Regions from separate parts of the Cytobacillus sp. BC1816 genome, predicted to be linked through region 2. Evidence: riboswitches for the same ligand, from Rfam matches in the RefSeq annotation. Region 2 holds a riboswitch; each other region holds the start of a gene.

Region 1 (10,057 bases), 760 kb from region 2:
GTTCCTTTTAGGGCGATATATAGCAATATTTTTTGGAGGCAATAAAATGAGAGAAATAGCAGTCGAACAATATATCCAAATGGACAACGCAATTCCGGTCGATGTCAGGTCTCCAATTGAATTTGAGGAGTGCAGCATTCCCGGTGCTGTCAATGTGCCGCTTTTCACTAATGAAGAACGTGTGGAAATCGGAACACTATATAAAAAAGAAGGATCTGATGCGGCTAAGTGGAGAGCGATGGAAATCGTTTCACCTAAAATTCCGTCCATGATGCAAAAAATCAGAGACCTGAAAGATGATGGCTTCCAGCCTGTCATATACTGCTGGCGCGGCGGCATGCGCAGTAAAGCGGTCACTACTTTTATCACATATGCCGGTATTTCAATCCCTCGTTTAACTGGGGGCTATAGAGCTTACCGTCAATATATACTTGAAAACACAGCAGACTTAATTCCTGAAAAAGCAGTTGTTCTGCACGGAATGACCGGCGTCGGGAAAACGGATGTGCTGAAGGTGTTAAGCGAAAAAGGATATCCTGTTATTGATCTTGAAGAAATGGCAGGACATCGCGGATCGATCTTCGGCTCTTTTGGCATGGGGGACGGCAGCACACAAAAAACATTTGATGCACTATTGTATCAAGCCCTTTCAGAGGTTAAAGGTTCCCCATTTATTATTATGGAAGCTGAAAGCAAACGAATAGGCAAGGTTGTTCAGCCGGACGAGCTGCTTGATACAAAAAAAACCGGTATTCACATTGATATGTTCGCAAGCATGGATTCCCGTGTGCAGCGTATCCTCCGGGACTATGTTGAACCTTATCACAAAGAATACTGGTTCAAGCCGAAAGTTGATGAGAGCCTTGTGTTTATCAAGAAACGTCTGAAAGATACTGAAATCCGCGAGCAGCTGGATCAATCAGTTGAAGCAGAAAACTACGAGCTATTTATCAAACTCTTATTAGAAAACTATTACGATCCGCGCTATGCCTTTAAACAGCATGAATATGAAGGCCAATTCCACCATGTGAATGCGGATGATGTGGAAGCAGCTGCACAACAAATTATTGACATTATTGAAAAGCAAAATGCTCCCGTCCTCTGACGCGGAGCATTACTTTTTGCGAGCGACAAAAGATATATTTTTATAAAACATAGATAACTAACTATTTAATTCGGTTAACACTGTGGTATGATGATAATAATATTGAACAAATCGTTCTTAATATGGAACTCTATATATGATATAATCCTATTACATACAAAATAAGGTGTGTGGTATACGATGATCGGTGATCGTGTAAAAAAACTTCGCCAGGAAAAGAAAATGTCCTTATCCGAGCTTGCGGACCAGGCCGGTGTGGCAAAATCGTATCTAAGTTCGCTTGAGCGCAATCTGCAAACCAACCCATCGATTCAATTTCTTGAAAAAATTGCGGGTGTGTTGAATGTTCCTTTGGACCATCTAATCAACGAGCAAATCAATAAGGACGAGCTTGACAGTGAATGGATGAAGATCGTGAAGGAAGCTATGGAGTCTGGGGTTTCGAAGGAGCAGTTTCGGGAGTTTTTGGATTTTAATAAGTGGAGAAGCGGACAAAAATCATAGACGCAATGAGCCTGAATGTACAGGCTTATTTTTTTTGGAAAATAAGGATCTTTTCTCATAGGTGTTGTTTTTGCTTATTATTCTGCCCGTTGATTCCGCTACCGGAACTTGCTTTCCGCGAGGAGGAACAGGAGCCTCCTCGGCTTTGCCTGCGGGGTCTCCCGCTCCCTCTCCTCCCCCAGGAGTCAAGTCCCCTCCGCTCCAATCAACTCAGTAAATTTAATCAAGTTATTAAAAAGCAACAAACTTTACGAAAACAGCCAAAATAAAAAGCATTTCCGTATATAGAGATACCTCTAACAGAAATACTTAGCCATACCAAATATTAAGCTTCGATCAGAAGCTCTTTGGCTTTGTTATTATGTAAAAACTCTCTAATTTCTTCCTTTTGCAGGCCTAAGTTCTTTGCTTCCATAATTAACTGCAGCCACTCCAAATCAATTCCTTCGACCTTTACATTTTCCTCTGTCAAAATTCTTCCCCCCAGGATACATATCGTATTCCAGGCAACCCAGCCATCTTAGTATTTTTCAATACCTTAGACCCGTGACTTTGCGTCCTCATCTTTCAATGAGTTTGCCTTTTTCTGCGCCTATCGGCTCAAAGAAATATTTTCCATAGATGTATTCTACTATGGGCGTATTGCTAACGTTGTCAGATTTTGTATTCATTGTTAATTATTTTAATATTAAATTTTTTTATTTTCGACAAAGCCCTAAATACTGTAGTTGTTTTAGATTACCATTACCCTCACCTTTTAAAGGAAGTTGTTGTTAATGGTCGAATTCTTTTTTGAGTAGTAGGAAAGTCCGATTCTTTTTCTGTAGTTTTTGCTGATTTGTATTATTGAATAGGTGTGCGGAGTTTTGCTTTTATAAAAGGCCGTGTGGACTGGTTCAAGGGTCATAGCATCCTGAAAGATTTCATTCGTTAAATCAGTTCCGCAAATCGGGCATAGCCAGCCATCCGATTCACTGCTGCTATATGAAGGTTTGTGGCATTTATGGCAGTTCTTTCGGTACATTTACAGCCTCCTCATTTGACTAAGAATAGTATATTTACTCAATCGGTTCTCAAAGATAGAGCTTCATAAATCCATAAAACATGAAGTACTAATATTAATGAATAAAGATAAGCTGCACCTTTTGCCAATACCTTTACTTTAGTTTCTGGCGGAAACTTAATCGAACTTGAAAGCAGGATTAAAAAGCCTGAAAGAACAGCTTTATTAGAAAGAAATAATTATAGGGGTTCTATAGTATATAGAAAATTGGCAGAATTTTTTTCTTAAGTTCCCCGCTTAAGGAGTAGCTTTTTGATTATATTCATTAACTGCTTAGATAAGTTCTAAACGCGAATAAAAATTAAGGCCTTATAGAATCAGTTCCTCAGGCCTTAATCTAATGTTCACTCCGCATCCTTCTATAACGCCATAACAAAATAACGCTTCCGGCACCTAAAAATAGTGCACCGATTAGTAATAAATTATAATTATTTGTTGCGGTATTGGGGAGCTTGTTAACTTTCTCTGGGATTACAGTTGCATCAGTGGATGGTGGCGAATTAATAGTTCCCCCTCCAGAATCATTATTATCACCTGAGCCGGGAGTCTCATTGTCAGTTTCAGTGTCACCTGTTGCCTCGGCAAGAAAAATGATTTCAACCTCTGCGGATGAGTTTTGAAATTCATTCCCCAAATGCTCTGGCATTGTTACTTGGAAAAATAGGGTTTCATCTGTTCCCTTCGCTAATTCTCTGGGAGTGAAACCTTTAAAATCTTTAAGTTTTCCTTCGTAAAGCATCTTTGTATCTTTCTTAACCTCAAGCTCTAATTCCTCAAAAAGTCTTTTAATAGACTTCGATTTTCCAATGTTAGAAGTATATTTAAAATCCTGTTTACCATCATTTTTTATGGTTATATTTCGGGGCATCCAGTCCCCTGGTTTTAAATTTTCTACTTTAAATAGATATCTATTTGAGTCTTCTAAGTTCGTATTAATATCAATTTCCTTATCTACTGCTATTGCAGTTTCGTTTCCAAAAACCATTAAGAAAAGAAAAATATATATAATAAATTTTACAGGTTTTGCCAGCAAACTTTTAACTTTCATGGCATTCCCTCACAACGATATATTTAACAAAAGGCGGGAAACTACTTCCCACCCTTTGGTTTGAAAACCTATTATCTTGCAACACCAGCGCCTTGCTTACCATCAAATGTCCATTTCAGTTCTAAAGAATCCCCTTGGAATTCGTTTTGATCAGCATTGTTTTCTACAAACTCATATTGTACATAAAGAGTATCAGAAGTACCTGCTGCTAAATTTCCTCCATTTTCTGCAAACCAACCACTCCAGAAGTTTCCAGCAATAACATCAGGGCTTGCATTTTTCAGATCATAAAGTGTAGTTGACCAGATTGGCGCGTCTAATTTATCAGCATTAATTAAGAAATTAACACGAATATGTTTCCCAAGATCATCCCCATTATTTCCATTTGCGTCATTAACTTTATAATCAGTCATTAAATCAATTGTAGCTATATCCAAGCTGCCACCATTAACTAGTTGGAATGAACGGAGCATAGTATCTCCAGGTTTAATATTATTCACATCAATAATGGTTGTTGGATTTACACTTAAATCCAATGTTCCAGCTGCAAATTTAGCAGTAGCTTCTGCACTGTCACTAAAGTATGCAAATGTTCCCCCACCAACTAATGAAATTCCTAATGCGGCTGATGCAATTCCCATACCTAACTTTTTCTTAAGATTCATAATAAAGCTTCCTCCTCTTACCCCTTTTTGGGTATGTATAATTTTATATATTGACCCCTGCATAACTACAGGGAGTGCAACCAAGTTAAGCTGTTTTTTCTTCTGAATCCGTTTTACTGCTTTTAGGGTCAATTTCTCTAATAGCCTGGAAGATGCTGAATGCTGCATATCCTAGGAGTAATAATCCCGGGCCAATAAGCAAAATCGCACTTCCCTCTTTCGATTGAGCAAAATCTATAAAATATCCCACATAAGGAATAGTGAAGCCGGTATAAATAGCTCTTACATTCTCAGATAGCACAGGTTCCATGTCTGCAGTCTTGTTGTTATCTCCCTTTGTTTCATACAGGACATGATCTCCGCTGCTGCTGACACCGATTATTCGGTGAGTAATTAATTTTTCTTCGCTTGCCTGAAATGTAATGACATCATCTTTCTTAAGAGACTTGCTTTCTTCCGAGCTAAGCGGCTTTACTGCAATAACAGAACCAGTTTGGAAGGCAGGCTCCATAGAGCCTGATAACACTGTCTTCAGCTGATATCCAAAGGCCTGCGGTTCTCCTCCTGATGCTTTGGAGGAGACCACTAGGATGGCCATCAAAATTAAATTAATGAATAGAACCGCAGTTATAATGTTGCTTATAACTTTCAATGCTTTTTTCAAGCTATTCACCTGCCTCGTCTGTGCTTTTTTCAGAATTAACCGGAGCTTCCGAAGCCTTAACCTTGCTATCTTCCGGCTTTGTTTCTTCTATTGGTTTCTCTTGTGGCTTTTCTTCAACTTTAGACTGTTCTACTTTCTCCTCTTCTTTCGGTTCTTCTGCTGGCTTTTGCTCTGGATTCTCTTGAGGTTTATCTTTTGTTGGTTCGGCTGCTTCTTTGCCAGTTTCCTCTGTCTTATTGCTTACTTGTTCCTTGGCAGCCTCTTCTGTTACATCTGCTTTTTGTTCCGTTTTTTCTTCTTCCACGATGGAAGCTTCACCTGATTCTAAAGTAACTTTTATCTCTTCACTCCATAGTTCCCCATTTCCAGGGTGGTCTTTGTGCTGATAAGCTTTAAACATATATGAACCACTTTTTTGAGGAATAAAGGATAATTCTACTTTTTGGCTCTCTTTAATAGGGTCAAAAGCTATTACTCCTGCAATAGACTCGCCTTTTTTGGCATTGTCATTCTCGCTGTAGTAAATTTCATATCTTCCAGCTGACTTCATATCGGAACCAGTATTTTGGATGGTTGCATATACCTTCTGTCCATCATATTTTTGTCCAATGAATTTTAGAGAGCTGCAATCCCATTCACCATGCTTCTCACCTTTAGAACACCCAGGCTCTTCTGTCTCCCAGGTACCGGCTTGAATGATCCCAGTTACTGCATCCCTATCACTAAAATAAGCATTCGTCTGGCCAGTCAGAGTTGCCGACATCCCAATAAGCAGATACCAGGCAGCCACAAACTTAAATGCAAGCAATAGGATTTTATTTTTCTTCCCAAATTTCCTAGTTCGTTTGTATCGTATAAGAACCCCCTCCTAGTGAGTTGATGTTCTTTGGATTTATCCACTTCGTTCTTTTTATCGAACCGATAAGTCGAGTATAGTTCATCCGTCTTATTTTGAAAAATTCCAAATTCAGCCGTTTTTTCGTTTTAAAGAACACTTTTCGTTCTTTTTCTAAGAATATCTCGAGAATTCTCATTATTTTGTATTTTTTATTGAACAATTTGTTCGTTATAATGAAAATATCTTATATTTTATGATAAGGGAGTATTATGCCTATGATAGGTGGCCGGATTAAAACCTTAAGAATTAAGAAGGGATACTCAATTAATGAGCTTTCTGACAAAGCGGAGGTATCCAAATCGTATTTGAGCTACATTGAGAGAGGCATACAGGAGAATCCTTCATTGCAGGTTTTATCGCGAATCGCCAGGACACTGGATGCTAATCTTGAGGATCTGCTGGAAGAGAACAAAGATGAAATTACCGACTTGTCTAAGCTGGATGAGGAATGGGTTTCCCTTGTCAAAGAAGCTATTAGACAGGGAATCACGAAAGAGGACTTTGCCTATTATCTGGAGTTCATTAAATTTAAGAAGATGAAGGGAGGTAAAGCATAATTGAAGGTCAGAGGCCGTTTGCTGATTATTGCTGCCTCCTTCCTTATCCTAATCGGAGGCGGATTGGTCCTTTTCTCGCTGCAGGAACTGTATGCTCAGGAGAAAAAAACCAATGATTCCTTAGCCCAGGCACAAGAAAGAATTCAAAGAGAAGTGAACAAAGAAAGCAAAAGTGTTCTCCAAACAGAACACCCAATTGATGTTTCCTTCGAGCAGGGTGAAGCCATTGGCATTTTAAAGATCCCCCGCTTGAAAGCTGAACTCCCGATTATAGAAGGAACAGATGAGGATGAGCTGGATAAAGGGGTCGGTCATTACTCCACAACTTTATTTCCAGGGCAGCCTGATCAGATTTTATTATCAGGGCACCGAGATACGGTATTTCGCAGCCTCGGCGAACTGGAAATCGGGGATATTTTTCAAGTCAGCATGCCATATGGTGAGTTTACTTACGTAATTACAGATTCAAAGATTGTAGATGCGGATGATACCACCGTGATCCGTTCTACCGCTCCCGAAGAAATCCTTACCGTTTCCACCTGCTATCCATTCTCTTATGTGGGCAATGCCCCCTCCCGGTACATCCTGAATGCCAAAAGAACTCAAAATTAAGAGGCACTTCCAAAGGAAAGTGCCCTTTTTACTGCATATAGACAAACACCCTTCCCCCATGTAAAAACCTGTACATATCCTTTACTATATGGGTTTCCAGAAGGGACAGATCCTAATAATCAATTTCTTAAGATTACTATTATATTTAGACATTATCATCACAGCTATCATTCTATCAGTATAAAAAGCCAGACTCTTTGAGTCTGGCTTTCTCTTTACTTATTCAAGCTAACAGCAATCTTGGAACCCACTTCGGCATTATGCTTCACTAATGCAATGTTCGCTGTCAAACTTCTTCCTTCTGTTAGTTCTTTTACCTTTCCTAGAAGGAATGGGGTTACCTTTTTGCCGGCGATATTGTTTTCTTTTGCTTCTTTTAGGGCAGATTCTATCACGTTTGTGATAAACGCTTCTTCCAGCGCATCTGTTTCAGGAATTGGGTTGGCAATGACAACGCCGCCTTTTAGGCCCAGTTCCCATTTAGTGCGGATCATTTCGGCCGCTTCTTCTGCATGGTCCACCCGGTAGTTCACGCTGAACGGACTTGTGCGTGTGTAAAAGGCAGGCAATACATCTGTTTCAAAGCCAACGACCGGAACGCCGTGCGTTTCTAAATATTCAAGCGTCAAACCGATATCCAGAATGGATTTCGCACCTGCGCAGATAACGGCAACATTGGTCATCGCAAGCTCTTGAAGGTCAGCCGAGATATCCATTGTAGTTTCAGCTTCACGGTGCACTCCGCCAATTCCGCCTGTGACAAAGACTTCAATGCCGGCAAGCTCTGCACAGATCATGGTCGCAGCAACGGTAGTCGCACCATTTTTCTTTTTCGCTACTAAATATGGAAGGTCACGGCGGCTTGCTTTTTCAACGTCCTTGCTTTGGGCCAGGAACTCCAGCTCCTCATCTGACAGGCCGATTTTAATTTTTCCGTTTATAATGGCAATCGTTGCAGGAACAGCACCGTTTTTGCGGATGATTTCCTCTACCTCTTTTGCTGTCTGAACATTTTGCGGGTATGGCATTCCATGTGAAATGATTGTGGATTCAAGGGCTACAACCGGTTTATTTACTTTCTTTGCTTCTAATACTTCTTCTGAATACTCAAGCCATTTTTCTAACATGATGTCACTTCTCCTTAGTCGAAATATTGTTTGAATGTTTCCTGCAAGCGTGTGTTGTTTAGATTCGGGTTAACGGTTTCAAGGGACTGCAGAGCCAGCATGGAGCAGGACATGCCGATTTTACAGGCATCCTCTGTGCTCAGGCCCTTTAAATGGGCAAAAATAATTCCTGATACAAGCGAATCGCCCGCACCTGTCACATCAGCAATTTTCACCTTCGGAGGAAGCTGTACACCTGCTTCACCTGTGTTTGTAAAGTAAATCAGCCCTTTATCTCCCCGGCTGATGACGACTTTTTCAACACCTTTTTTCATAATTTTCTGTGCCGCTTTAAAGAAGTCTCCTTCATTGCTGATCTCTATCCCCGTTAGTGCTTCTGCCTCATTTTTGTTGGCAATCAGCCACGTAACACCCTTCATATCTTCCGGCAGATTTTTTATTTTTGGTGCTGAAACAGGAGTAATGCAAAGCGGAATGTTCTCTTCATAACACCTTGTAATAATCTGTTCTAAAACCTTTGGCGGGAAGTTTGTATCCAAGATCACCATTTCAGAAGATGCCAGGTAACCCCACTTTTTCTCGACAAATTCTCTGTTAACGCTTTCATAAATGGACATATCAGCGAGTGCTACAGCCATTTCTCCTTCAAGGTCAAGCACTGCTGTATAGGTACCGGTGGTGGACCCTGCCAGCGACTGTGAAGGAGTGACATCAGCAAAAGCTTTCGTATATTCAAGAAGCCATTCTCCTTCCGGATCATCACCCACTACTGTCATCAAACCTACATCACAGCCCAGCCTGCCAAGATTTTCAGCAATGTTGCGGGCCACTCCGCCGCAGGATTGGGAGCTTTCTGCAGGGTTCGATGTTCCGTATTGGAGCTGCCCTGTTGTCTGGATTTTTCTGTCCACATTGGCCCCTCCAACACAAAGCACTTCTTTCTTTTGCGGCAGGACATAAGCTCTGCCAAGAATTTTCCCCTGCTTGGTCAGTGAAGAGATATAGCCGGCTACAGCGGACCTGGAAAGTCCCGTTTTTTCAGCCAGCTCGTTTTGGGCAATAAAAGGATCCTCTTTAATCAGCTGCAAAATCAATATTTCTTTATCATTCATCATTGATCAGCCCTGTCTTTTTAAACTTTTGTCTATATTATAGACACTTGTTCAATTGTGTTGCAAGTATTATTTTTCTAAAAATTAACCTAATTTAGAAATCAATAAAAAAAGCCTCCCGCCATTAGCGGAAGACCAAACTTTACGCAGCATTATCATCTTTTTTAATATCCTTTAAATAATACTTTTCCGAAGTAAAAAACTCATTTTTCAGCTGTTTAACCTCTTTGCTTAGAAGGAGAACAGCCACGATGTTCGGTATCAAAATCATGGCAAGAGCCAGATCAAGGAACTGCCAGATTGTTTTTGCTGCTCCCACTGACCCAAGAACAATGGCAGCAATGTAAACGACTTTGATGGCTTTTCCGGCAAAAGAACCAAATAGGAACTCTGCCATTTTGGATCCATAAAAGACTACGACAATAATGGTTGAAATGACAAAGAATACCAGTGATACAGCAACAAGAATACCGCCAAATGATCCAAAGTATTCCGTAAATGCCGCTGCTGTCAGGGCTGATGGATCTTGCATTGCTCCTTCCCTTGTCCACACTCCGGAGGATAGGACGACAAATGCAGTTGCAGTACAAACAATCAGCGTATCAACAACGATTCCAACAATTGCCCAAAATCCCTGGCGCACAGGGTGATCGGTTGTGGCTGCAGCATGGGCAATCGGAGCGGTTCCAAGTCCTGCCTCAT
Region 2 (10,057 bases):
TTTTCAATGATACGATTATAGTAATCCTCTGTGTATTCGGGCATTATTCCCAGTGTTAGTTTGTTGGGATCCTTTAACTCATCTATTTTCGTTAAGATCGTCTTAAAGTAAGACAATAATTCCTCTCTTTGGAGTTCATTCCCATCCATGCTGGGAAATAACTTTTGTATTTCCTTCATCCTGTACCTCCTGGATGCTTTTTCTTGAAGCAGTTTTATCTAAAGATCCAATAAAAAAGTCCACACAGGTGGACAAATCAGTGCCTAATTAAGCCTTTTGGCAACCTGGCTGCCATAGAAATATTCCCTATTAAATAGAAGGGATACTGTAATATTTATTGATCCTTTCTTTTATAAGGACTAATTCGGGCATCAAAGGGAAGCTTCCCACAAGCTGCATTTACCTGAAAGAAGCACCTTTATATTAATCAGCCAGCAAGGTAAGGATCTTTATACTGCTGCACTGACCTTTTTATCAGCAATTTGATCCTGAGCTGCCTCTGTTTCAGCACCATGATTCCATGCAAATATTAATTTGTTTACATCATTTGTCAGCTCAACAAGGTTTTTTGCTACCTGAACGAGTTTTTGCATTGCAGATAGTTCATCATCACTAATTTCGAGTAGCTCCTCAAACATTTCAACAGATTCCCTTGAGATTGAGGCAATCTCAACAATTGTTGCCATGATCTGCTGTGAAGCAGAGGATAATTCCTGTGTACTCGCAGAAGAGTTTTCATTATTTTCAGCAATAATTTTTGTAGTAGCCAGAATTTGTTTGAACATGGCCCCAACTTCTACAAGAGTGGTATTTGTATCTTTCAATTCCTCTGTTCCCTGCTGCATGGAGTTCACAACTACTTCAGTTTCTTCCTGTATATTCTTTACAATGTTTGATACTTCAGAGGAGGACTGCCGTGATTGTTCGGCCAATTTTCGAACCTCATCAGCAACGACCGCAAATCCCTTGCCATGCTCTCCCGCACGGGCCGCTTCTATGGCCGCATTCAATGCCAATAAATTAATTTGTTCTGAAATCCCTGTAATCACTTTTACTATCGTGCCGATTTCATGAGACTTTTCTCCGAGTTTATTTATGGCATCAAATGTTATATTTACCGTTTGATTAAACTGATTCATTTTATCTAAAGAATCCTTTAGCTTCTCGTTTCCGTCCTGCGTCAGTTCTAAGGTAGTATTCGATTGTTCTGAAATCTGAAGGGATCTCACGGATAGATCTTCGATAGCCTGTGTCATTTCCTCCATAGATGCAGCACTTTCTTCTGTAGCTGCCAATTGTTTCGTCAACCCTCTGCCTACCTCATCAATTGCCGCTCTAACAATATCCGCTTTCTCAGAAGCATATTCACCGACTTCAGTAAGATTTTCACCTTTTTCATGAACATCTTTTGAATAGGAAAAAAACTTTTCCCTTACAAGGCCAAAATAGTCGATTAGCCCATTAAATGCAGTATGTTTAGAGCTTCGTTCATCAACTTTGTTTGCAATATTGCCCGCTGATAATTCTTCCATTCCATTTATTATTTCTTTATGAATATGAAGATGGTGCTTTAACGAAAAATACCGGTAGGCAAAAAACACCGATACTCCCATTAAGATAATAATGATGCCTAGCATAATCGCTTCCATTTTAAGTAAATCCCCTTACATCTATTTAATTGAATTAAACTTCAGTGTGTATATTTAAAGCTCTTTTATAAGGATATATGTACCATCCGCTACATTTTCAGGAATACCGCTCAACTTATGATTATCCTGATATTTATGGACAATATAATTTCCTTCTGTATCTATATATTTTTTCATATTATGATATTTTTCCATGACCCGTATTGATTTAGGGTTGGTTGCTTCACCTAAAACAGCCTTTAATCCTTGGGATGATGCTTTTGCGATTAATCTATTTCCCAGTTCCTGAATAATTTCATGACGATTATGTTCAGCCATTACGCCTAACATGAAAAGGTGTAATAGTTCTCCATCCTTGATTTCATGTCCATTCTGTTTTTTATAATCTTCCATGAAACGTTTATCTACATCTTCCAAAACACGCAGAATTACATTCATATCATAAAAAGAACCTTCAAATATGTCTTCCCCAATTATCTCAGGTGCATTTGTATCTCCCGCAAGCACACCAACAACTTTATGATTAGCATCCTGTGCAACTGCGCAATATCCCTGTTCAATCTTAGAGTCTAAATAATCCTTGGTAAACTGATAGAAATCCTCATAGCCTATATTCAGTTGACCTACCATTGGCTCCTGAACCCATTTCCCTGCAACCTCCACTCCTATGAACGTACGGGCCAGACAATCAGCTGCTTTCACAATTAACTCTGGCTGATCCTTCGTTATAATTTCATATGTATATAGCTCTAGTGTTGTTTGCACTTCTTTACTCCCTTTCAAATGTAAAATAATGATTCCCTAATCATAGTCACGAACATTAGATGCCATGAGGCACTTTATCAACAAACGTACCTGAGAACTCAATTCTCTCAAGTGCATTCCTGATTTGCACCTGCGCAATTTTAGATGATGGTTTTACAACAAGAATATCCTTAAATCCCAATGAAGAATAAAATTGCATTGTCTGTTCAAGCTGTGGAACCACCTTTGATGGGACAGGTGTTTGATGGGTCCCGTCTACAACAAATGTATAACTTTGCCTTGATACCTTATTAATCGTATCCTGTAAATCTATCATATAACCTTCCGCATCCTCCTCTCTCATTAACCCATGAACCTGTACATGAACTTCCTTTGCGGCCTCATTAATGGCCATTTTGTATTTTTTCTTATCTACAACTATCATCGCTGATCTCCTTTTCCTGTATTCTCCATCATTTTTTTGCCCCTGTTTAAAGGGGTCCAAAAAAAAGACTACCCCCAAATAGATAGGGGATAGCCAAATAAACGTTCGTTATTATCCTTGGCAACCCGACTGTCATTACCCTGGAGGATTTTAGACTCGTAGCTTTGCGTCCTTACCTTTCGATAAGTTTGCCTTTTTCAATTTTATTAAGTAGGACTAATTTCACGATTACATTTTACTATACTATTATAAAGAACTTGCCATTTTTTGTCGATACTTGTATTTTTTATCCGTATATCCAATTTCATTCCAAAGAGTATGTTCCCCATGTTAAAGAAATTAAAAAGGTTCCCATAAATTTAGTTAACTTATGAGAAGCCTCAATTAAAAACCTTTATGCCAACAAAATATCAGTATCCCTCATTCACCCGCCAGCGCAAACTTCGGCCGGTAAAAATCAACTTCATGCTCTAATTCATAAATCCCTTTTCAAAAAAGCGAAAATAAAAGGGATTAATAATTTATAGAGCTGATGTATTTTGTTATTCTAGTAAATATGCATATTGGGCAGCTTAGGAGTGGATTTTAACCGTGAACAAAAAAGACATCGCACAGATTCGGAAACAATTTAAGTTAAATAATGACTTACTAAAGATCTCAGATATTTTTAATGTCTATATTATGAAGGAATCAAGCGAGATTTATCATTATGAGAGCCAGCCTTTTGAAATGCTGGACCAGGATCAGCAGGAGCTATTTATGGATAACTTCAAAAAGCTGCTTGGCGGCCAATTGGATGAAAAGCTCTTTGAATTAAAGTTTCAGAGGGATGCCGAAAACAGCAGCCAGCTCATCCTGCATCAAGGTTTGCTAAGCAGTGATGCTGAAGGCTGGACAGAACTAATGCTTCAGATTGTCGGCAAAATGCTGGGAATCCGGCAATATGAAAAGGATATTGTCGTTACGTTCATTCGCGGGGAGTATCTTAAGCCAATGAAACGCCGCAATGCAGAAGCCGAGGAAAGTGAACGGGATACCGTTTATTCTCATCCCTTTATTCTTTGCAGCATAAATAACACGCAAGAACCGAAGAAAGAACTGCTTTTTGACTATGTCGAAAAGGAATTTAAATATCATTTTACCGTTGATCCGATTATCAACCTCAAGGCTCCCATTTCAGGGTTCCTATTTCCATGCTTCACCGATCATGCTGCTGATGTCAATCACGTCTTGTATTCAGCAGGCAAGGTTCATGAGCCCGACCACCAGTTCATAGAGGACATTTTAAACGGAGAAGAAACGATGACGGCGCAGGATGATAAAATCGTTTTTGAGGAAATTATTAAAGACGTAACAGGAGATCAGCTAAGCACATCAACACTTTCCAGCGTATATGAAGAGATTAACCGGATGATCGTGGAAAACGAAGAGGATGAACCGCCTAAGCTGGATTCCAAAGACGTAGAACGTGTTTTAAAGGTGAGCGGACTCGAAGATATTGATTCAGAAAGGATCCAATCCGCTTATCAAAAAATCATCGACGATGACAAATATGAAATAAAGGCAAGCAGCGTCCTGCCCAAATTTAATTCAAAATCAATAAAAATCAGCACGAAGGCAGCCAACATATCCATCTGCCCGCAAGATCTTCGATATGTCAAACAAATCCATTTTGACGGCAAGCGCTACCTGATGATCGAAGTGGAAGAAGATACCGTGATTGAAGGCTTCACGATGATTCCCGAAACTTTTGGCGGGGGTCAGGACAAAGAATAATAAAAAAAGGAATTCCCGAATAGGAATTCCTTTTTGTTTGTTATAAGCAGTTTGGGGATCAGCGGGACAGAAAACCTGTACCTATGTCCTAGCGGATGATGCTTTAAAACGTTGGGTTCAACGCTTTAAATTACACCATACTACCCCTAAGGTGAGAGTGTGAATATCTTAAACGTGGTGTGTGGCAGGGTGCGGCAGCTCAAGATTTTTCCATATTTCATCTGTAACATCTATAACATATTACTACTTTTTCAGTGGATTGCGTTAGCAAAATGTTAGTATTTTATAAGCGTTATACTAAGGTAGTCGAATTCTAGAGTTTATTTTTTGTTAGTAAATTTTTTACGAGTTAATTTGGGAATAAATAACGATAAAAAGAAAGACCGAAATAAACTAAATACGACAAACGCGATCCATAATCCGTGGTTTTCATAATGCGGTACAAGCACCCAAAGTGCAATTAAAAAAATAATCAATGATAAACCAATGGAATCCCGGATAGACTTTGCTTCAGTAGCACCAGAAAAAATTCCTTCTAGCTGCAAACCCCAGAAACCAAAGATAGGAAACACAAGCATCCATACCAGAAAGTCTTCTGACATAGCTTTTACTTCTGTAATTGTCGTAAATGAGGCGATTATACTTTCTCCGAAAATAAGTACGCTTAAACTCAAAAGAATGGCCGAGCCTAATCCCCATTGAGCGGAAAGAGTATACGCACGCTTATAAAGAAAAAAATTAACCCCACCTATAGCTCTGCCGACCAATATACTAGAAGCATTCGCGAAACCGCCAAATAAATAAGCTATTATATAGTGAATTTGTAGTAAGATGGCATTGGCTGCTAACGTAACTTCGCCCATACTTGCACCTATAGAAGTAAAAATTAAGGTCATCGTGAGCAAACATACAGTCCTTAGAAATAAATCTCGGTTCACTTTCATCATTTTTAGAATTGGTCCAGTTTCTAGCAGCATTGATAACTTTATATTGGCTAGTTTCTCTCTATTGGTCAAGTAAAGAAGCCATGCTCCTAACACAACAGCACTAATCTCAGCTATAAGAGTAGCAAAAGCAACGCCCTTAACTCCCATTCCTAACTCTAAAACAAAAACAAGGTCTAATATAATGTTTAAGGCATTCATCCATATTTGAGTAGCCAAAGCTAAACGCACCTTTCCCATTCCAATAAGCCAACCAATAATCACGTAGCTAAGCAGAATAAACGGTGCTCCCCAGATTCGAACAGAAAAATAGGAGGATGCAAAGAATGATACCGCTTCACTTCCTCCAATTAATGATAAGGCAATGGCCAAAATAGGACCCTGTAAAATGATAAAAAACAAGCCAAACAAAATAGCTAAAATCATTGGTCTAAGTAAGGATAATACCATTTCATTTTGATTATTTGCTCCTTCTGCCTGAGCAGTAAATCCACTTGTACTCACTCGCAGGAATCCAAGCAGCCAATACATTGTATTAAAGATAACGGCCCCAATGGCAACACCACCTATTGAAGCCGGGTCGGGAATCCTTCCAACAACTGCAGTATCAACTGCCCCTAAAATAGGTGTTGAAATGCCTGATATAATGAGTGGAATGGCCAACACTAAATATTCTCTGTGGCTACAGGATGATGTAGTATTATTTAAGACCATTGAATCTGTTGCCAATTTCATAAATTCCTCCTGCTTTATCCATAACTTAATCAATTGAAGGTGTTTAAATTTGGAATTTCCAAGACCTACAACCTGAGCAAATTTTAATCAATTCTAAACGTTATCCATTTTTATATCTCGATTTTTTGGATTGCATCCATAAGATCCGAAGATTTTCTATCCCATCATAAAATATTCCTGCTTAAAAGTACTCCTATACATCCTAACAAAACAAGTAATGAGATAATTAGTACTTAATAGCTTAAGTATAATTTCTTTAAAAATGCAGAAAAAGACAGGTTTCCCTGTCCTTATCCATAAATTTCACCCATCCTCTTTCATCTAAAGATAGATCTTCATCTCGTGGAATACATCTGCTTATTGCTTCGAGGATATAATGACGGAATTTTTCATTTGGATATTTTGGAGCAGTCTTTGGCATCAAACTTTATGTTTTATTTACTGACTTCACGAAGCTTATATTCTGTTTATGTTAACCCAGTTTGCCCGTTGTAAGTGTACGAAAGCGTGGATGTTCTGCAAGGATGCAGTCTCTTAATCGTTTAACTATAGGGTGTTTTGATGAAAAAAATTGGTCTTTTGAATCGTAACGCTCAATCAATTCCCCTTTTTCAAGTACACCAATTTTATCAGAAATCGAATAGGCTGCTTTAATATCATGTGTAATAAAAAGATAAGATAAGCCGAAGTCATCTTTTAACTCGCTTAATAGTTCTAAAATTAAGCTTTGTGTAACCATATCTAAACTACTAACTGATTCGTCTAGAACGACTAACTTCGGTTTAAGAGCGATTGCTCTAGCAATATTTATCCTTTGCAATTGTCCTCCGCTAAATTGGTGCGGGTATTTTTTTAAATCCTTTTCGCTTAATCCTACTCTTTCTAATAGCTCACAAACTGTTCTTCTTAATTCTCCTTTGGTTAGTTTTCCATAGTTCTCCAACGGCTCGCTGATAATACGTTCAGCGGTCATTCGGGGATTAACAGCTGAGTATGAGTCCTGAAATACAACTTGGAGGTCGCGGCGTATATTATGTTGGGTAGCTTTATCCGAATTATATATGTCATATCCTTGAAACAAAACCTGGCCTTGCTGTGGACGCTGAATCCCGAGAATTACTCTTCCTAAGGTACTTTTACCGGCTCCACTGGTTCCAATTAAACCTAAACATGTTCCCTCTTCAATAGTAAAGGAAATATCATTAAGAACTTTTTTTGATAGATCTTTTCCTATAAAAAACTTCTTAGAATTAAAGCTAAGACTAACTTGTTTTACCTGTAGCAAGCTCAATGGTTTCACCCCTTGGAAGATTCAATGGGCCTATCATAACATATAGGTATAGGACTGTTTCTGGGAATATAAGGTCGGTCTTGTCCTCAGCAACTTCTTGGTGTACTCATGTTGTGGATTATCAAACAATTCTAACACATTTGCAGCTTCCACTATTCGCCCGTGTTGCATAACGATTACATCATCCGCCATTTCCGAAATAACGCCAAGATCATGGGAAATGAGCAGAATAGATGTACCATATTCAGAACGAACTTTATCTAATAGACGGAGTACTAATGATTGGCTATGAAGATCTAATGCAGTAGTTGGCTCATCCGCGATTATAACGGAAGGGTTTAAGCATGCAGCCATTGCAATCATCACACGTTGAAGCATACCTCCACTTAATTCAAAAGGATAGTTTTTTAATATTTTATCAGAATCTGGTAAATTTATACTTTTCATTACATCAATCGCAAGCTCTTTTGCTTGCTTTTTCTTTAACGTGGTATGAGATCTGATGGTTTCAACAAATTGATGACCAATCGTAAAAACTGGTGTAAAAGCATTCATTGGATTTTGCATAATAAAAGCAATATCCTTCCCTCTAATTTTCCGCATTTCTTTGTTTTCGAGACCATTCAACTCCTTGCCTTGTAATGTAATACTCCCTCTAATATCCATTTTTTTCTTGTCATGCAGCTGCAGAATGGACATACTTGTAACCGTTTTACCACTGCCACTTTCCCCAACAAGCCCAAGAATCCTTCCTTTTTTTATTCCAAAATTTATATCCTGAACAAGTGTGGAAAAACCTACTTCAGTTGTTACTTGTACATGTAAGTCTTTAACATTTAAAATGTCTCGCTCATTTACATCCATTATTCAACAGTCCTTTTTCATTAGCGGCGTTTAACCCCAAAACGTTCTGATAGTGATTCACCTAATAAATTAAACGTCACAACGACTAGCATGATCATTAAACCCGGATAAATCATTAATGTTGGATTCGTTCTGATATATGATTTCCCTTCATGAATCATCGCCCCCCACTCCGGTGTAGGGGGTTGCACACCTAAGCCTAAGAAGGACATGGATGATAAATTCATAATCGCCCAACCCATTTCTAATGTTCCCATTACCGCTAGTGATGGGAGAACATTAGGAATAATATGTTTCTTCATAATAATCCATGTAGAAGAACCACTGATTTTAGCTGCGGTAATATAGTTCTGTTCCTTCAGGCTTAGAACCATTCCCCGGATTACCCTTGCATAATAAACCCATTGTACGAGGATTAATCCTAAAATAACTTGTTTAAGACCCGCTCCCCAAATTCCAACAAATCCAAGAACAAACAAAAGACTTGGAATCGCCATCAGGCCATCACCGATTCTCATTAACAATTGATCAACCCAACCACCTATATATCCAGATATGATACCAATTAATAAACCCATACTTAAAGCTGAAATAAAAATTAGGAAAGCAAATCCCAGCGAAATTCTTGCCCCAAATAGGATACGAGAAAACATACATCGACCTAAATGGTCTGTTCCTAATGGGTAATCCAAAGAAGGTGGCTGTAGTTTATGAGTTAAATTGATAGCGATAGGGTCGTTAGGTGCCAGCCACGGAGCGAATATTGAGATCAAAAGTAATATGCACAGTATTAGGAAACATGTGACAATCATTTTTTGACTTTTTAATATACCACGAAATATTGCTATCATTGATACTGCCTTCCTTTTCTGGAAATACGAGGGTCTAAATACATTTGGATAAGGTCAACAATTAAGTTGCTTATAAGAAATACTCCCGCTGCTAATACCACATAGCCTTGGATAACAGGAACATCACGGTTAAAAATAGCCTCAATAAAATACCGTCCAAACCCTGGCCACGAAAAGACTGCCTCTACAATAATAGCTCCAGTCATTAAGTTTCCTAAATTCATTCCAAGACCAGTAATCATAGGAGAAATGGCAATTCTTAATACATGCTTTCCCATTATGATTTTTTCATGAATACCTCTCGTCCGCGCAAAAAGTACATATGACTCTTGTGAATTTTCCAGAACACTCGTACGTAACAGGCGAGTATATAAAGCTATTAAAGGGAAAGCCAATGTGACTGAAGGTAAAATTAAATGTCTCCAGGTTCCCGTACCCTCTACTGGGAACAGGTCTAGTTTTACAGAAAAGAAAAAAATGAATAAATATCCAAGCCAAAATGATGGTATCGATGCCCCTATAAAAGAGAGGAATCGACTAAAATGATCTATGCCACTATTCTTCTTTATACCTGCTAAAAACCCCAAAGGGACACTCACTAAAATTGCAATCAATAGACTGCCTAATGTTAACTGAATAGTTGCAGGTATTCGCGAAGAAATCTCTTCCCATACAGGTTGATTCGTAACATAAGATATCCCAAAATCAAGTTGGCATATCTTAATAAGGGCGTTCACATACTGGATTAGAAGAGGTTG
Region 3 (10,057 bases), 870 kb from region 2:
AGCTTTTCTTTCTTAAATCAGCCAATAGCTGGGCATTGTGGTTATCTCCTGAAGCGCCGCCTTTTTCAGCTGCTGCGGCGATTTTAGAAGAATCATCCAGCAATTCTTGATTTACTTTAATGCTTTGGGCAGGGTTATCCTCATCAAACTGAAAAAAGTCGAGACCAGATATATTATCTGCCCCAAGAGCATATCCATTCTTATGAATTTCATTGAATTCCTTGGCAAAAGCAGCTGTCATTCTATTCAGCTTCTCCAGCATTTCAGGATAAGCACCCTTAGCGGAACCACCTGCTTCATAACCATAGCTGTTAATTAAACCAGTCAGTTCACCTGATAAAGTCTCAAATTGCGTAAAGGAAGTGGATCCAATCTTTAATCCTGTTACGAGTCCGCTGTCTTCGCTTTTTTCAAGCTCCACTTTGTTTGTGCCAACAATGCCGCTCTCTTTTGTTGCGGATATGAGGTTAATAGGCGGAATATAGGATTTTCCGTCCTTTTGGACAATCTCGATATTATAAAGGCCCGATGCCATCGGTTTGGCATCCCCATATGTATTCGGAACTACACTGGTCACTTTCACATTAACCAATTGCGAAAGGCTATCTACTAATAAATCCCGCTCGTCATAAAGGTCATTAGGGAGGTATCCGTGCGGCTCAACAGATGCAATCTGCTTATTCAAATGATCAATCTGCGCAACGATCGCGTTAATTTCATCCACCTTCACATCAACCTGATTCCCAATATCCTCCTGAACCCGTGATAGGGAATTATGATAATAATTCAGTGTATCCGCAACCATCTGACCCGTAGCCGCCACAACATCCCGGGCACCGGTATTTTCGGTGTGGCTTGATAGATCCTGAAGGGCGTTCCAGAACTTCTCCAGGGTACTATGCAATCCATTTTCAGACGGCTCATTCATTATTTCTTCCATCTTAGTCAGTGACTCGCTCATGGCTCCATAGTAGCCCATTTTTGTATTTTCGGTTCTATATTGCAGGTCTAAAAATGATTCTCTTATTCTCTGGACTGTCCCTGCTTCAACACCTGTTCCCATTTGTCCGGGTATCTGCGGTCGATTCATGCCAACTCCTGGGTAAGGCTCGGTTTGTGCGAAATTAATCCGCTGCCTGGTGTATCCCGGCGTATTCGCATTTGAAATATTATGTCCGGTTGTATATAAAGCACTTTGCTGGGTGAACATGCCGCGGCGGGCTGTTTCAAGTCCCATGAAAGTTGAACGCATGTTTGTTCCTCCGTTCTGCTACACTTTCGAGTTGAAAATTCCTGGATTTATTTTTTCTGAAGTCTTTTTGGCAGGCGGGCCGTAGTTCATTGTTTCAGGCTGCGGCCTTAAAAGACTCATAGATACATTTACAAACTGAAGGGAATGATGAACAAGCTGCTGGTTTAGGAAATTCTGCTCTTTCAATTCATATACCAGCTCCGCAAGCTCCTTCGTGATGGCCTCCAGCTTGAGGCGGTCAGGTTGCGTGAGGATATTTAAACAATCCGATACTGTAGGGCTTACCAGCATAGGCGCGATCGAATTTGCTGCCTTTTCCCGCTCGTTTTCCAATCGGCCGATAGCCGCAATATGAGCCTGCTCATCCTTCAGCATCTGATTCAGGGCGTCCATGTCACCGTTCTTAATAATGTCTGTCTTTTTAACTGCGAGTTCATATAGGCTTTTATGAAGCTTTAGCAGTTTTTCCATCGTTGCCGTAAGCACTTCGGCTGACATGCCATCCCCTCCTCATTATTTTTTCGTATAAAAATTAGCAATGCTTTTCGCAACTTCTTTTGGATTGATTTTATAGGTGCCGTTCTCTACCTGAATTTTAAGCTCTTCTACTTTGGCTTTACGATTTTCGCTTAGCTGTGATACCTGCTGCATTTCCTTTGCAGTGGAGCTGATTTCAATTTTATCTGATGCCGTTCTGGCTGGTTTTCCTGCATTTTCAAGCTTATTCATTTGGCGTTTGTATGGGTTCACGCCTGAAGGACCAAAATTATTGATTTTCATGTGTACCCCTCACTTTCTTTCCGGTCGATTTAACCTAAGTATATTATCGGCTAATATGCCGGTATGTTTAAATGTTAATTTAAGTTTGGCAAAAAATACATCCATAAGCCTATAGAAAAAGCTATGTGAATGAGTCACATAGCTTATAAACGCCTATTGATTTTTTCATTGACGGCAAAATAAGTGCCGTGTTTTTCTCTTTGGACTGCTTCTTTTCTTCGTTCTTCCTCAGCGGTAAACTGCTGAAGATCTTTCCTCAGATTCCCCGCACAGCTGCTGCATAGCTTGCCTTCCCGGATGCTTGTCCCGCATTTCTCGCAGGGATATCCCAAATTTGGAAATTGAGCTAACTTCAAACGGCCGGTCTTAATAAACTTTATGATGAGTTCTTCCTCGACTTCGGTCGCCTCAACAACCTCCATCATCTTCGCTGTCCTGTTTTCCCTCTTCCGGATAAACTGGTAAACCGTCTCGTAAGCCTTTTCTTCTTCCTTCCAGCAGTCCTGACAGACATCGCGGAATTGATTTTGGACAAAAATGGCATCACATTTCGGGCAGTTTGATAACTCAGCCATATGATTCTTCCTCTCTCAGTTTGTGATGAAATTATTATAGCTCGAAGAATAAGATAATTATAGAAAAATATTATTCGAAGTACAGATGGCTGCTGGCTGTTTCTATGAATCGGGATTCTGGAACGGAAGGGCTTTGCTCTAGCTGTACCTGCAGAGTATCAAGCATCCCCGCTAGTTCAGCTCTCGGTCCCTCTTCGATAATAAATTGAAATCCATAATTAGTCAGAGCATCTGATATTTCGTCTTTCCGGACAATCGTTCCGGTAAAGGAGAGAACCTCTCCAAAAAGCTTGGTTTCAATTAATAGAATGATATCCTTCCTCACAGGGAGTTTCATCTTTGAAACAAATTTTACTCCGCCTGCACTCATATCTTCAATCAGGATTTTCGCGCTGCCCATTTTGACAGGCTTGCTGTTAAGCTCTAAGATGGTCATTTCTGCCTCCAGCGGATAGGGAAATTCGACTCGAACATACTTGCGCAAACCTTTAAATACATTGTCTTCCTTGATATTTTGCGGCTTCAGGGTGCCAATTAACAGTTTCTGCTCAAAGGCCGGAGGCGGAATTGGCTTACTGAAAAGATACCCCTGTATTTGGTCACAATCATTCTTCCTTAAAGAATAGAACTGTTCAAAGGTCTCTACACCTTCTGCTACCACCTTCATATTCAGCCCATGGGCAAGCTGAATCAGATTGGCTGTAATGATTGCATCTTCCGCGTTTTTATCCATTGCCTGGATAAACGTTTTATCAATCTTTAAAACATCAAATTTATAATTCTTTAGCTGTGTGATGGAGGAATACCCGGTCCCAAAGTCATCCAGCGCAATTTTCACGCCCATTTCTCCCAACTCTTTAAGCACTGCAATCACATTTTCGGAATAGCTGATTAGGGAAGATTCCGTCAATTCGATTTCAATGAATGATGCATCAAGGTGATTCTCATCTAATGCCTTTTTTATCGTGGAAACAAGACAGCTTTTCAAGAAGCTCAGCGGAGAGATGTTTACAGATATCGGAACAATCGATAAACCTCGTTCCTTCCAGGAATAAATCTGGCTGCATACTTTCCTTATCACGTATTCACCTATATTTATGATTAAACCAGTTTCCTCTGCCACTGGTATAAACTCCAGCGGCGAAACTCTGCCCCATTCCGGATGATTCCACCTTAATAAAGCTTCGGCACTTACTATTTTGCCGTTCTTCGTATCCACTCTTGGCTGGTATTCAAGAAAAAACTCATCATTTTGAATGGCTTTTCTCATATCCTGTTCAAGGGTAAAAAGCTTATAAGATTCAATGTCCATGGAAGAATGGTAAACCTGGAATCTATTATTCCCTTTCTGCTTGGCGTGATACAGGGAAGATTCCGTATTTCTGACCAATTCATCAGCTGTGCTCCCATTATCCGGATATAAACTAATGCCTATAGACGGGGTAATATTAAGCTCAAAGCTGTCGATGTGGAATGGTTCAGAGAAAATTTCATTAATTGAATCTGCTAATTGTGCAGGATCCTCCTTTTCCTGGATATATTCCATAATAACTGCAAATTGATCACCGGAAATTCTTGCAGAAAAACAGACTGGATTTAGCTTCTCCTTCATTCTTTGTGAAACAAGCCTAAGAAGTTCATCTCCTGATGAGTGTCCAAATGTATCATTAATCTGTTTTAAGCGCTGCAAGTCAAAAAACAGGATGGCAAATCTCTGGTGTTCATCGTTTTCAATAAGGGTTTGGAGTTTCTGATCAAAGTACCGGCGGTTCGGCAGATCGGTCAAATGATCATAAAATGCCATACGCCTCATTCTCTTTTCAAGCCATTTTTGTTCTGTAATGTCTGTTACAAATCCATCAACGCGGATAAGTTCACCTCTTTCATCTAAATAGGGGATACTATGATCATTCACCCATCTAAGCTCACCGGATTTATGGAAAATACGGTATTGGCAGCGAATGCTCTTCCCATGTATAAGATTTACCCGGTTGGCTTCCAGACTTCGCAGGTCATCGGGATGGATCACTTCGTCCCATAAATCAAAGTTGTCAATTAGCTCGCTTGCTGTGTACCCGAAAATGCCTTCCACTCCCCTGGAGAAGTGAATTACCTTTCTTTCTATTAAATCTGCGGAATAAATGCCCACATCAAGATTTTCATAGATTTGTCCTATTTTTCGCTCATTTTCATAGAGCTTTTCTTCCATGCGCCTTTTTTCAGTTATATCCTGAATCGTTGCAATGATTTTCGGTGATCCGCTTTCTTCAGAAAAATAGTCCGCACGATGATGAATATACCGTTCCTCTCCATCCTGCCTGATTATCCGGCATATCAAATCCACACTATTCTTTTCGTTTAGCAGCTTTTGAAACCGATCTTCAAAAGCCGGACGGTCGTCTGGATGAAGATAACTTAAATACATTCTGAAGTCTGGAAAAAAGCCATTTTGAGGTTTTAGGCCAAAAATCCGAAACAGCTGATCAGACCAAAAACCTTTATCGTTTTCAACATCGTACTCCAGGCTTCCAATATTTGCGATCTTCTGAGCCTGGTTCAGATTGTTTCTTATTTTAGTAAATTCCATTTGCTGACTGCTATATTCAGCCATATCTTTAGTGGTGTTTTCACCATCCTGTGAGTTTATTTCGTCCACTTCAAAACATCCTTTCCAATAAAAAAGGCAAACGAAAATAGTTCTTCTTCTGTGCAGCCCGGCTGCCATGGCAGAAACCTGCTTTAGGCCCGCAGCTTTGCGTCTTTTACTTTCGTAAAATTTGCCCTGGGTTAGAATATTTTAACATAGGATTATTTTCCTAATAACTATCTATTTCAAAAATATAACTTTGTAAAATTTGACAAAACGCTAGCCTCTTGCCAATGTGACCGATGATACTGATGCAGCACCCCCTTCTTTCAGAACTTTCGCTGCATGATATAGGGTCGAGCCGGTTGTATAAATATCATCAATCACGATGATCTTTCTATTTTCGATATTGAGATTTAGCTGCTGAAAAACCTGATTAAGATGGATTCGGTCAAACCGGGATTTCTTGGATTGCTTTTCTGAGTGAATTCGCTGCAGCAGTTCCGTCACGGTAAAGCCTGTCTCATGGATGAGTGCACCAGACTGATTAAAGCCTCGTTCATAAAGCCTTTGAGGACTGAGAGGTATTGGAACGAGATAGTCGAATTCCACGGTTTTCAGCTTTTTCCTCATAAAAGGGGAGAAAGCCTTCGCAAAAATATAATCACCACGAAACTTATATCGGGCTATTGTTTCTTTCATGAAGTCATCGTACATAAAGATAGAAATATTTTTCTCAAACATCCCTGACCACCCTGGATTCTGATTCCACCTTAGACAATCTGTACATAGATCGGCTTTTCTAAATTGAGGATCTTGGATGCTGAAGGGCCGGCTGCATTTACTGCAAGTATCGCCTTTGATAAATGGAAGTTTATCGATGCAGGTCTGGCATAAATGATTCTCTTTTGGCCGCGACCAGAGAGTTGTCCAGCTGACTGCTGACATGATTTCTCCATGACAAATTAAGCAATTAATAATCGATCAGTCCTTTCTTTTTGGCCTCAGAGTTCATTTTGATGATTTGTTTTTGAGCCTTGACCATGCTTTCGGTTTTGCCGTAGTGGAAAAAGGTAATATCACCGCTTGGAAATTGAGCGCTTCTGCCGACCCGGCCGGCGATTTGAACAAGGGCGCTTTCCGTGAAGATGCGGTCTTCTGCTCCGAGTACTGCAACATCAATATTAGGGAAGGTAACTCCTCTTTCCAGAATGGTCGTTGTTATGAGCATCGTGATCTCTTTATTGCGCATCATTTGGACTTTATCTTTTCGATCGGGGTCTTCCGCGTGGACAACTTGGATTTTAGGATAAGTTTTACGAAGGATGGTGAGGACTTTTTCCAATTTATCGATTTTCGGAATGAAGAGCAGGCACTGCTTCTGGTTATCGAGCCTCTTTTTGATCCAATGGCTAACTGCTGACGGGAGTTTGTCATTTTTTAGTGATTTCTCCCAATTTCCGCACCACTTGAAAGACGGTACAGGCAATGGATGACGATGATATCTAGCCGGGATAGTGACAAAATTCCTTTTTCCACTGTGGCATTCATTTTGCCATTTTTGACTGGGGGTTGCAGTTAAATAGATCATAGAGGAGGTTTCTTTGCGGGACTGGCGGACAGCATACTGAAGGCTTTCGTCTGCCGTATAAGGAAAGGCATCCACTTCATCAAGGATTACGGTGTCAAATGCTTTGTAAAAGCGGAGGAGCTGATGCGTGGTTGCGATAGTTAAGGGAGCTTGGATATGGCGGTCTTCACTGCCGCCGTAGAGGACAGCCACCTGAATACCGGGGAAGACTGCTTTAAACCGCGGACCAAGCTCCAGTACAACGTCTGTTCTCGGGGTGGCAATGCACACTCTTTTACCAAAGGCGAGTGCTGCATTGATTCCTTCAAATAGAACTTCTGTTTTTCCTGCTCCGCAGACAGCCCAGACTAGGAGTTCCTTATTTTCGATTACAGCCTGCTTTACCTGGTCGGAGGCAACCTGCTGTCCGGGTGATAGGGTGCCTGCCCATTCCAAGGGTTTCTCCATTAAATCCCGGACAGAAGCAGGACCGCACCATCCAATCAGAGGAGTGCACTCACTAACCCGCCCCATCATGATGCATTTCCGGCAGTAAGTACATTCTTTCTCACCGCATCGGGCACAGGAAAAACTGGCGAACAGTGAACGCTCTTTATTGCCGCACCTGGCACAAACTGTCTTGATTTTGGTCTTAGTTATTCCTTTTCGGTAAGAAATATAGCCATTTTCAAAGTGCTGATGGATTTCTTCAATTGAATACGGAAGGTTTTCGAATAGAAGCTGTTTTCCGTGGAGGATTTGCAGGAGTTCTTTGTTATATGAATAGTTTTCGTTCAATGGCGGCTTTGGAATGGTGTCAATGGATGATATCGGGAGGCTTTCTGGAGGAAAATCATATAAATATGGGGTCATTTTTCGATTAAATCTCAAACGGATCACCTCAATGCTAATTTCTTTGCAAGTTTTGCGGTTTTATTTGCAAATTCACGAATTTTTTTGCAGATTTGGACCAGTTATTTGCAGAATCAAACCTTCTTTTTGCAAGATCCCTGATACTATTTGCAAAATCCCTACATTCGCATCACCCCTTCCAAAAAAATCTGCGCCATCCCAAGAATGGCGCACCAAAACACAACTTACTTCTTCACCCAGCCAAATCCCATAGCACCTTCACCTAGATGGGTTCCAATGACCGGCCCAAAGTAACTGATCATAAACTCAACATTCGGATATTCCGCTTCAAGCTCAGCCTTCCACTCGCGCGCTTCTTCTTCACGATTGGCATGAATAATAACCGCCTGGTACGGCTCCCCGCTTTTCACATCTTCCCAGAAAAGATCGACCATCCGCTTCATCGCTTTTTTGCGCGTGCGAATCTTTTCAAACGGAACAATTTTCTTATCCTCAAAATGGAGCAGCGGCTTCACCTGCAGCAGGCTTCCAATAAGTGCCTGTGCACTGGATAAACGTCCCCCGCGCTGAAGATGCGATAAATCATCCACCATGAAATAAGCCCGAATGCTCTTCTTCATCTCCTGAAGGCGCTCAACGATTTCCTGTGGATTCTTACCGGCAGCAGCCAGTTCAGCGGCTTCAATCACATAAAACCCCTGCACCATACAGCTGATTTCGGAGTCAAACGGGAAAACCTGAATATCCTCCACCATGCTCCCAGCAGTAACTGCCCCCTGGAACGTCCCGCTAATGCCGCTCGACAAATGAATCGAAATCACCGCATCATACTCTTTTGATAATTTCTCAAACAGCTCGGCAAACTCGCCCACCGGCGGCTGTGAAGTGGTCGGAAGATCTTTATGCTTCACTTCTTCATAAAAGTCTGCAGCCGTAATTTCTACTTCTTCCTGATAGGTCTCACTGCCAAAAATAACACTCAACGGTATCATATGTATATTTAACTTTTCTCTTAAATCCTTAGGAATGTATGCTGTACTATCCGTTACAACAGCCGTTTTCATAAATAGAGGTACCATCCTTATCTTTTTTCTCTACTGTATGTTCCATTTTATATGATAACGGGGGAAAATGCATTAAGTTATAAAGTTGGGAAGTAAATAATCCTATGCCCCATTATGCCTACTTTTAAGACTTGGTAATTTTTTACCTTAAAATCCTTCTCATGTGTATGATAAAATGCTCCTTGTGTCTTTATTTTGTAAAGGAGCTGTAACACATTGATTAAAAGCACTTATTCCACGAATACTACCGAATCTAATAAATACAGCTTAGATACTCTTCATCAAATGCTTAATAATGAATTGGGTAAATATAAACACATTAAAGTTCCAAATATTGACCATTCAATTAGCGGGCCTGAACTTGCTTCCTGGCTCATAGACAGTTTGCCTCCAAAGGAAATCGAGAAGCTTGTTTATTTAGTGAATCAAGCAAAAAAGAGATCCTCCAATACAAAACCTATCTTTCAAACAGCTGCAGCCGCACTTATAAAATAAACACGCAGAGGTGGTAACTTCTTGCGTGTTTATTTTTTGGTTAATATTTCAAAAAAAGTGTATAAATACCTTTAATTCACCTGGTCTTTCCGTTATCATTAATATAAATAAGTAAATTTCTTTTGAACAATAAAGAATAGAGGTAAACCATATATTGCAAGTAATGAGGAAATTTAAAAGCTTGTTAAGAACAGGTAAAAATATAAAAAAAAGCCCCTATAAAAAAGGACTTTTTCTCTTAATAAATTACCGTACCTCTACCCAGCCATTTTTGATCGCTACAACGACTGCCTGAGTACGGTCATTTACATTCATTTTTTGCAGGATATTGCTCACATGGTTCTTTACTGTTTTTTCACTTATGTATAAAGCTTCCCCAATTCCGCGGTTGCTTTTGCCATCTGCAAGGAGCTGAAGCACTTCGCATTCACGGCGTGTCAGCAAGTGCAGAGGACGGCGGATTTCCACCTGTGAATAAGATGTGGTCCCTGTACCTTCTGCTGCAAGTCTGCGGTACTCATTTACCAGGTTGTGTGTCACCTTCGGATGTAAGTAAGATCCTCCATCAGCAACAACCTTTACAGCCTCGACTAATGCATCTGCATCCATTTCTTTTAAAAGGTATCCGCTTGCACCTGTCTTAAGTGCGTGCGTTACATAATTCTCATCATCATGGATGGAAAGAATGATTACCTTGGATTCTGGATATTTATTAATCAGCTGGCGGGTCGCTTCCACACCATTTGTGTTCGGCATATTGATGTCCATGATGATTACATCTGGATCATACTCTTCCACGAGACCCATGGCTTCACTGCCATCATCGCCTTCTGCCACTACATTAAAGCTCTTTTCGAAATC

The links. A riboswitch is a leader RNA that binds a small molecule or an ion and turns the genes downstream of it on or off. The one in region 2 is predicted to bind cyclic di-GMP.
Region 1: another riboswitch for cyclic di-GMP. It lies ahead of ACR42H_RS05600 (anti-repressor SinI family protein); the one in region 2 lies ahead of ACR42H_RS01635 (hypothetical protein).
Region 3: another riboswitch for cyclic di-GMP. It lies ahead of ACR42H_RS24220 (EAL domain-containing protein); the one in region 2 lies ahead of ACR42H_RS01635 (hypothetical protein).

Annotation. Positions count from the first base shown of each region.
Region 1 is NZ_CP195611.1:1,043,944-1,054,000, reverse strand. It holds gene mnmH (tRNA 2-selenouridine(34) synthase MnmH) at 47-1,105, shown strand; gene ACR42H_RS05605 (helix-turn-helix domain-containing protein) at 1,286-1,609, shown strand; gene ACR42H_RS05600 (anti-repressor SinI family protein) at 1,935-2,081, opposite strand; cyclic di-GMP riboswitch class I at 2,112-2,200, opposite strand; gene ACR42H_RS05595 (hypothetical protein) at 2,367-2,633, opposite strand; gene ACR42H_RS05590 (LPXTG cell wall anchor domain-containing protein) at 3,010-3,720, opposite strand; gene ACR42H_RS05585 (CalY family protein) at 3,792-4,385, opposite strand; gene sipW (signal peptidase I SipW) at 4,471-5,049, opposite strand; gene tapA (amyloid fiber anchoring/assembly protein TapA) at 5,051-5,905, opposite strand; gene ACR42H_RS05570 (helix-turn-helix domain-containing protein) at 6,163-6,504, shown strand; gene ACR42H_RS05565 (class D sortase) at 6,505-7,116, shown strand; gene ACR42H_RS05560 (pseudouridine-5'-phosphate glycosidase) at 7,332-8,243, opposite strand; gene ACR42H_RS05555 (carbohydrate kinase) at 8,258-9,358, opposite strand; gene ACR42H_RS05550 (alanine/glycine:cation symporter family protein) at 9,498-10,057, opposite strand, start outside.
Region 2 is NZ_CP195611.1:287,240-297,296, reverse strand. It holds gene ACR42H_RS01650 (pyridoxal phosphate-dependent decarboxylase family protein) at 1-179, opposite strand, end outside; gene ACR42H_RS01645 (methyl-accepting chemotaxis protein) at 450-1,649, opposite strand; gene ACR42H_RS01640 (hypothetical protein) at 1,704-2,414, opposite strand; gene ACR42H_RS01635 (hypothetical protein) at 2,470-2,838, opposite strand; cyclic di-GMP riboswitch class I at 2,955-3,041, opposite strand; gene ACR42H_RS01630 (DUF4317 domain-containing protein) at 3,430-4,614, shown strand; gene ACR42H_RS01625 (MATE family efflux transporter) at 4,935-6,293, opposite strand; gene nikE (nickel import ATP-binding protein NikE) at 6,766-7,584, opposite strand; gene nikD (nickel import ATP-binding protein NikD) at 7,618-8,448, opposite strand; gene nikC (nickel ABC transporter permease subunit NikC) at 8,469-9,299, opposite strand; gene nikB (nickel ABC transporter permease subunit NikB) at 9,296-10,057, opposite strand, start outside.
Region 3 is NZ_CP195611.1:4,762,803-4,772,859, forward strand. It holds gene flgK (flagellar hook-associated protein FlgK) at 1-1,252, opposite strand, end outside; gene ACR42H_RS24205 (flagellar protein FlgN) at 1,271-1,750, opposite strand; gene flgM (flagellar biosynthesis anti-sigma factor FlgM) at 1,766-2,032, opposite strand; gene ACR42H_RS24215 (TIGR03826 family flagellar region protein) at 2,176-2,607, opposite strand; gene ACR42H_RS24220 (EAL domain-containing protein) at 2,678-5,263, opposite strand; cyclic di-GMP riboswitch class I at 5,313-5,399, opposite strand; gene ACR42H_RS24225 (ComF family protein) at 5,474-5,938, opposite strand; partial or broken gene ACR42H_RS24230 (ComF family protein) at 6,029-6,142, opposite strand; gene ACR42H_RS24235 (DEAD/DEAH box helicase) at 6,168-7,637, opposite strand; gene ACR42H_RS24240 (DegV family protein) at 7,862-8,701, opposite strand; gene ACR42H_RS24245 (hypothetical protein) at 8,918-9,196, shown strand; gene ACR42H_RS24250 (response regulator) at 9,443-10,057, opposite strand, start outside.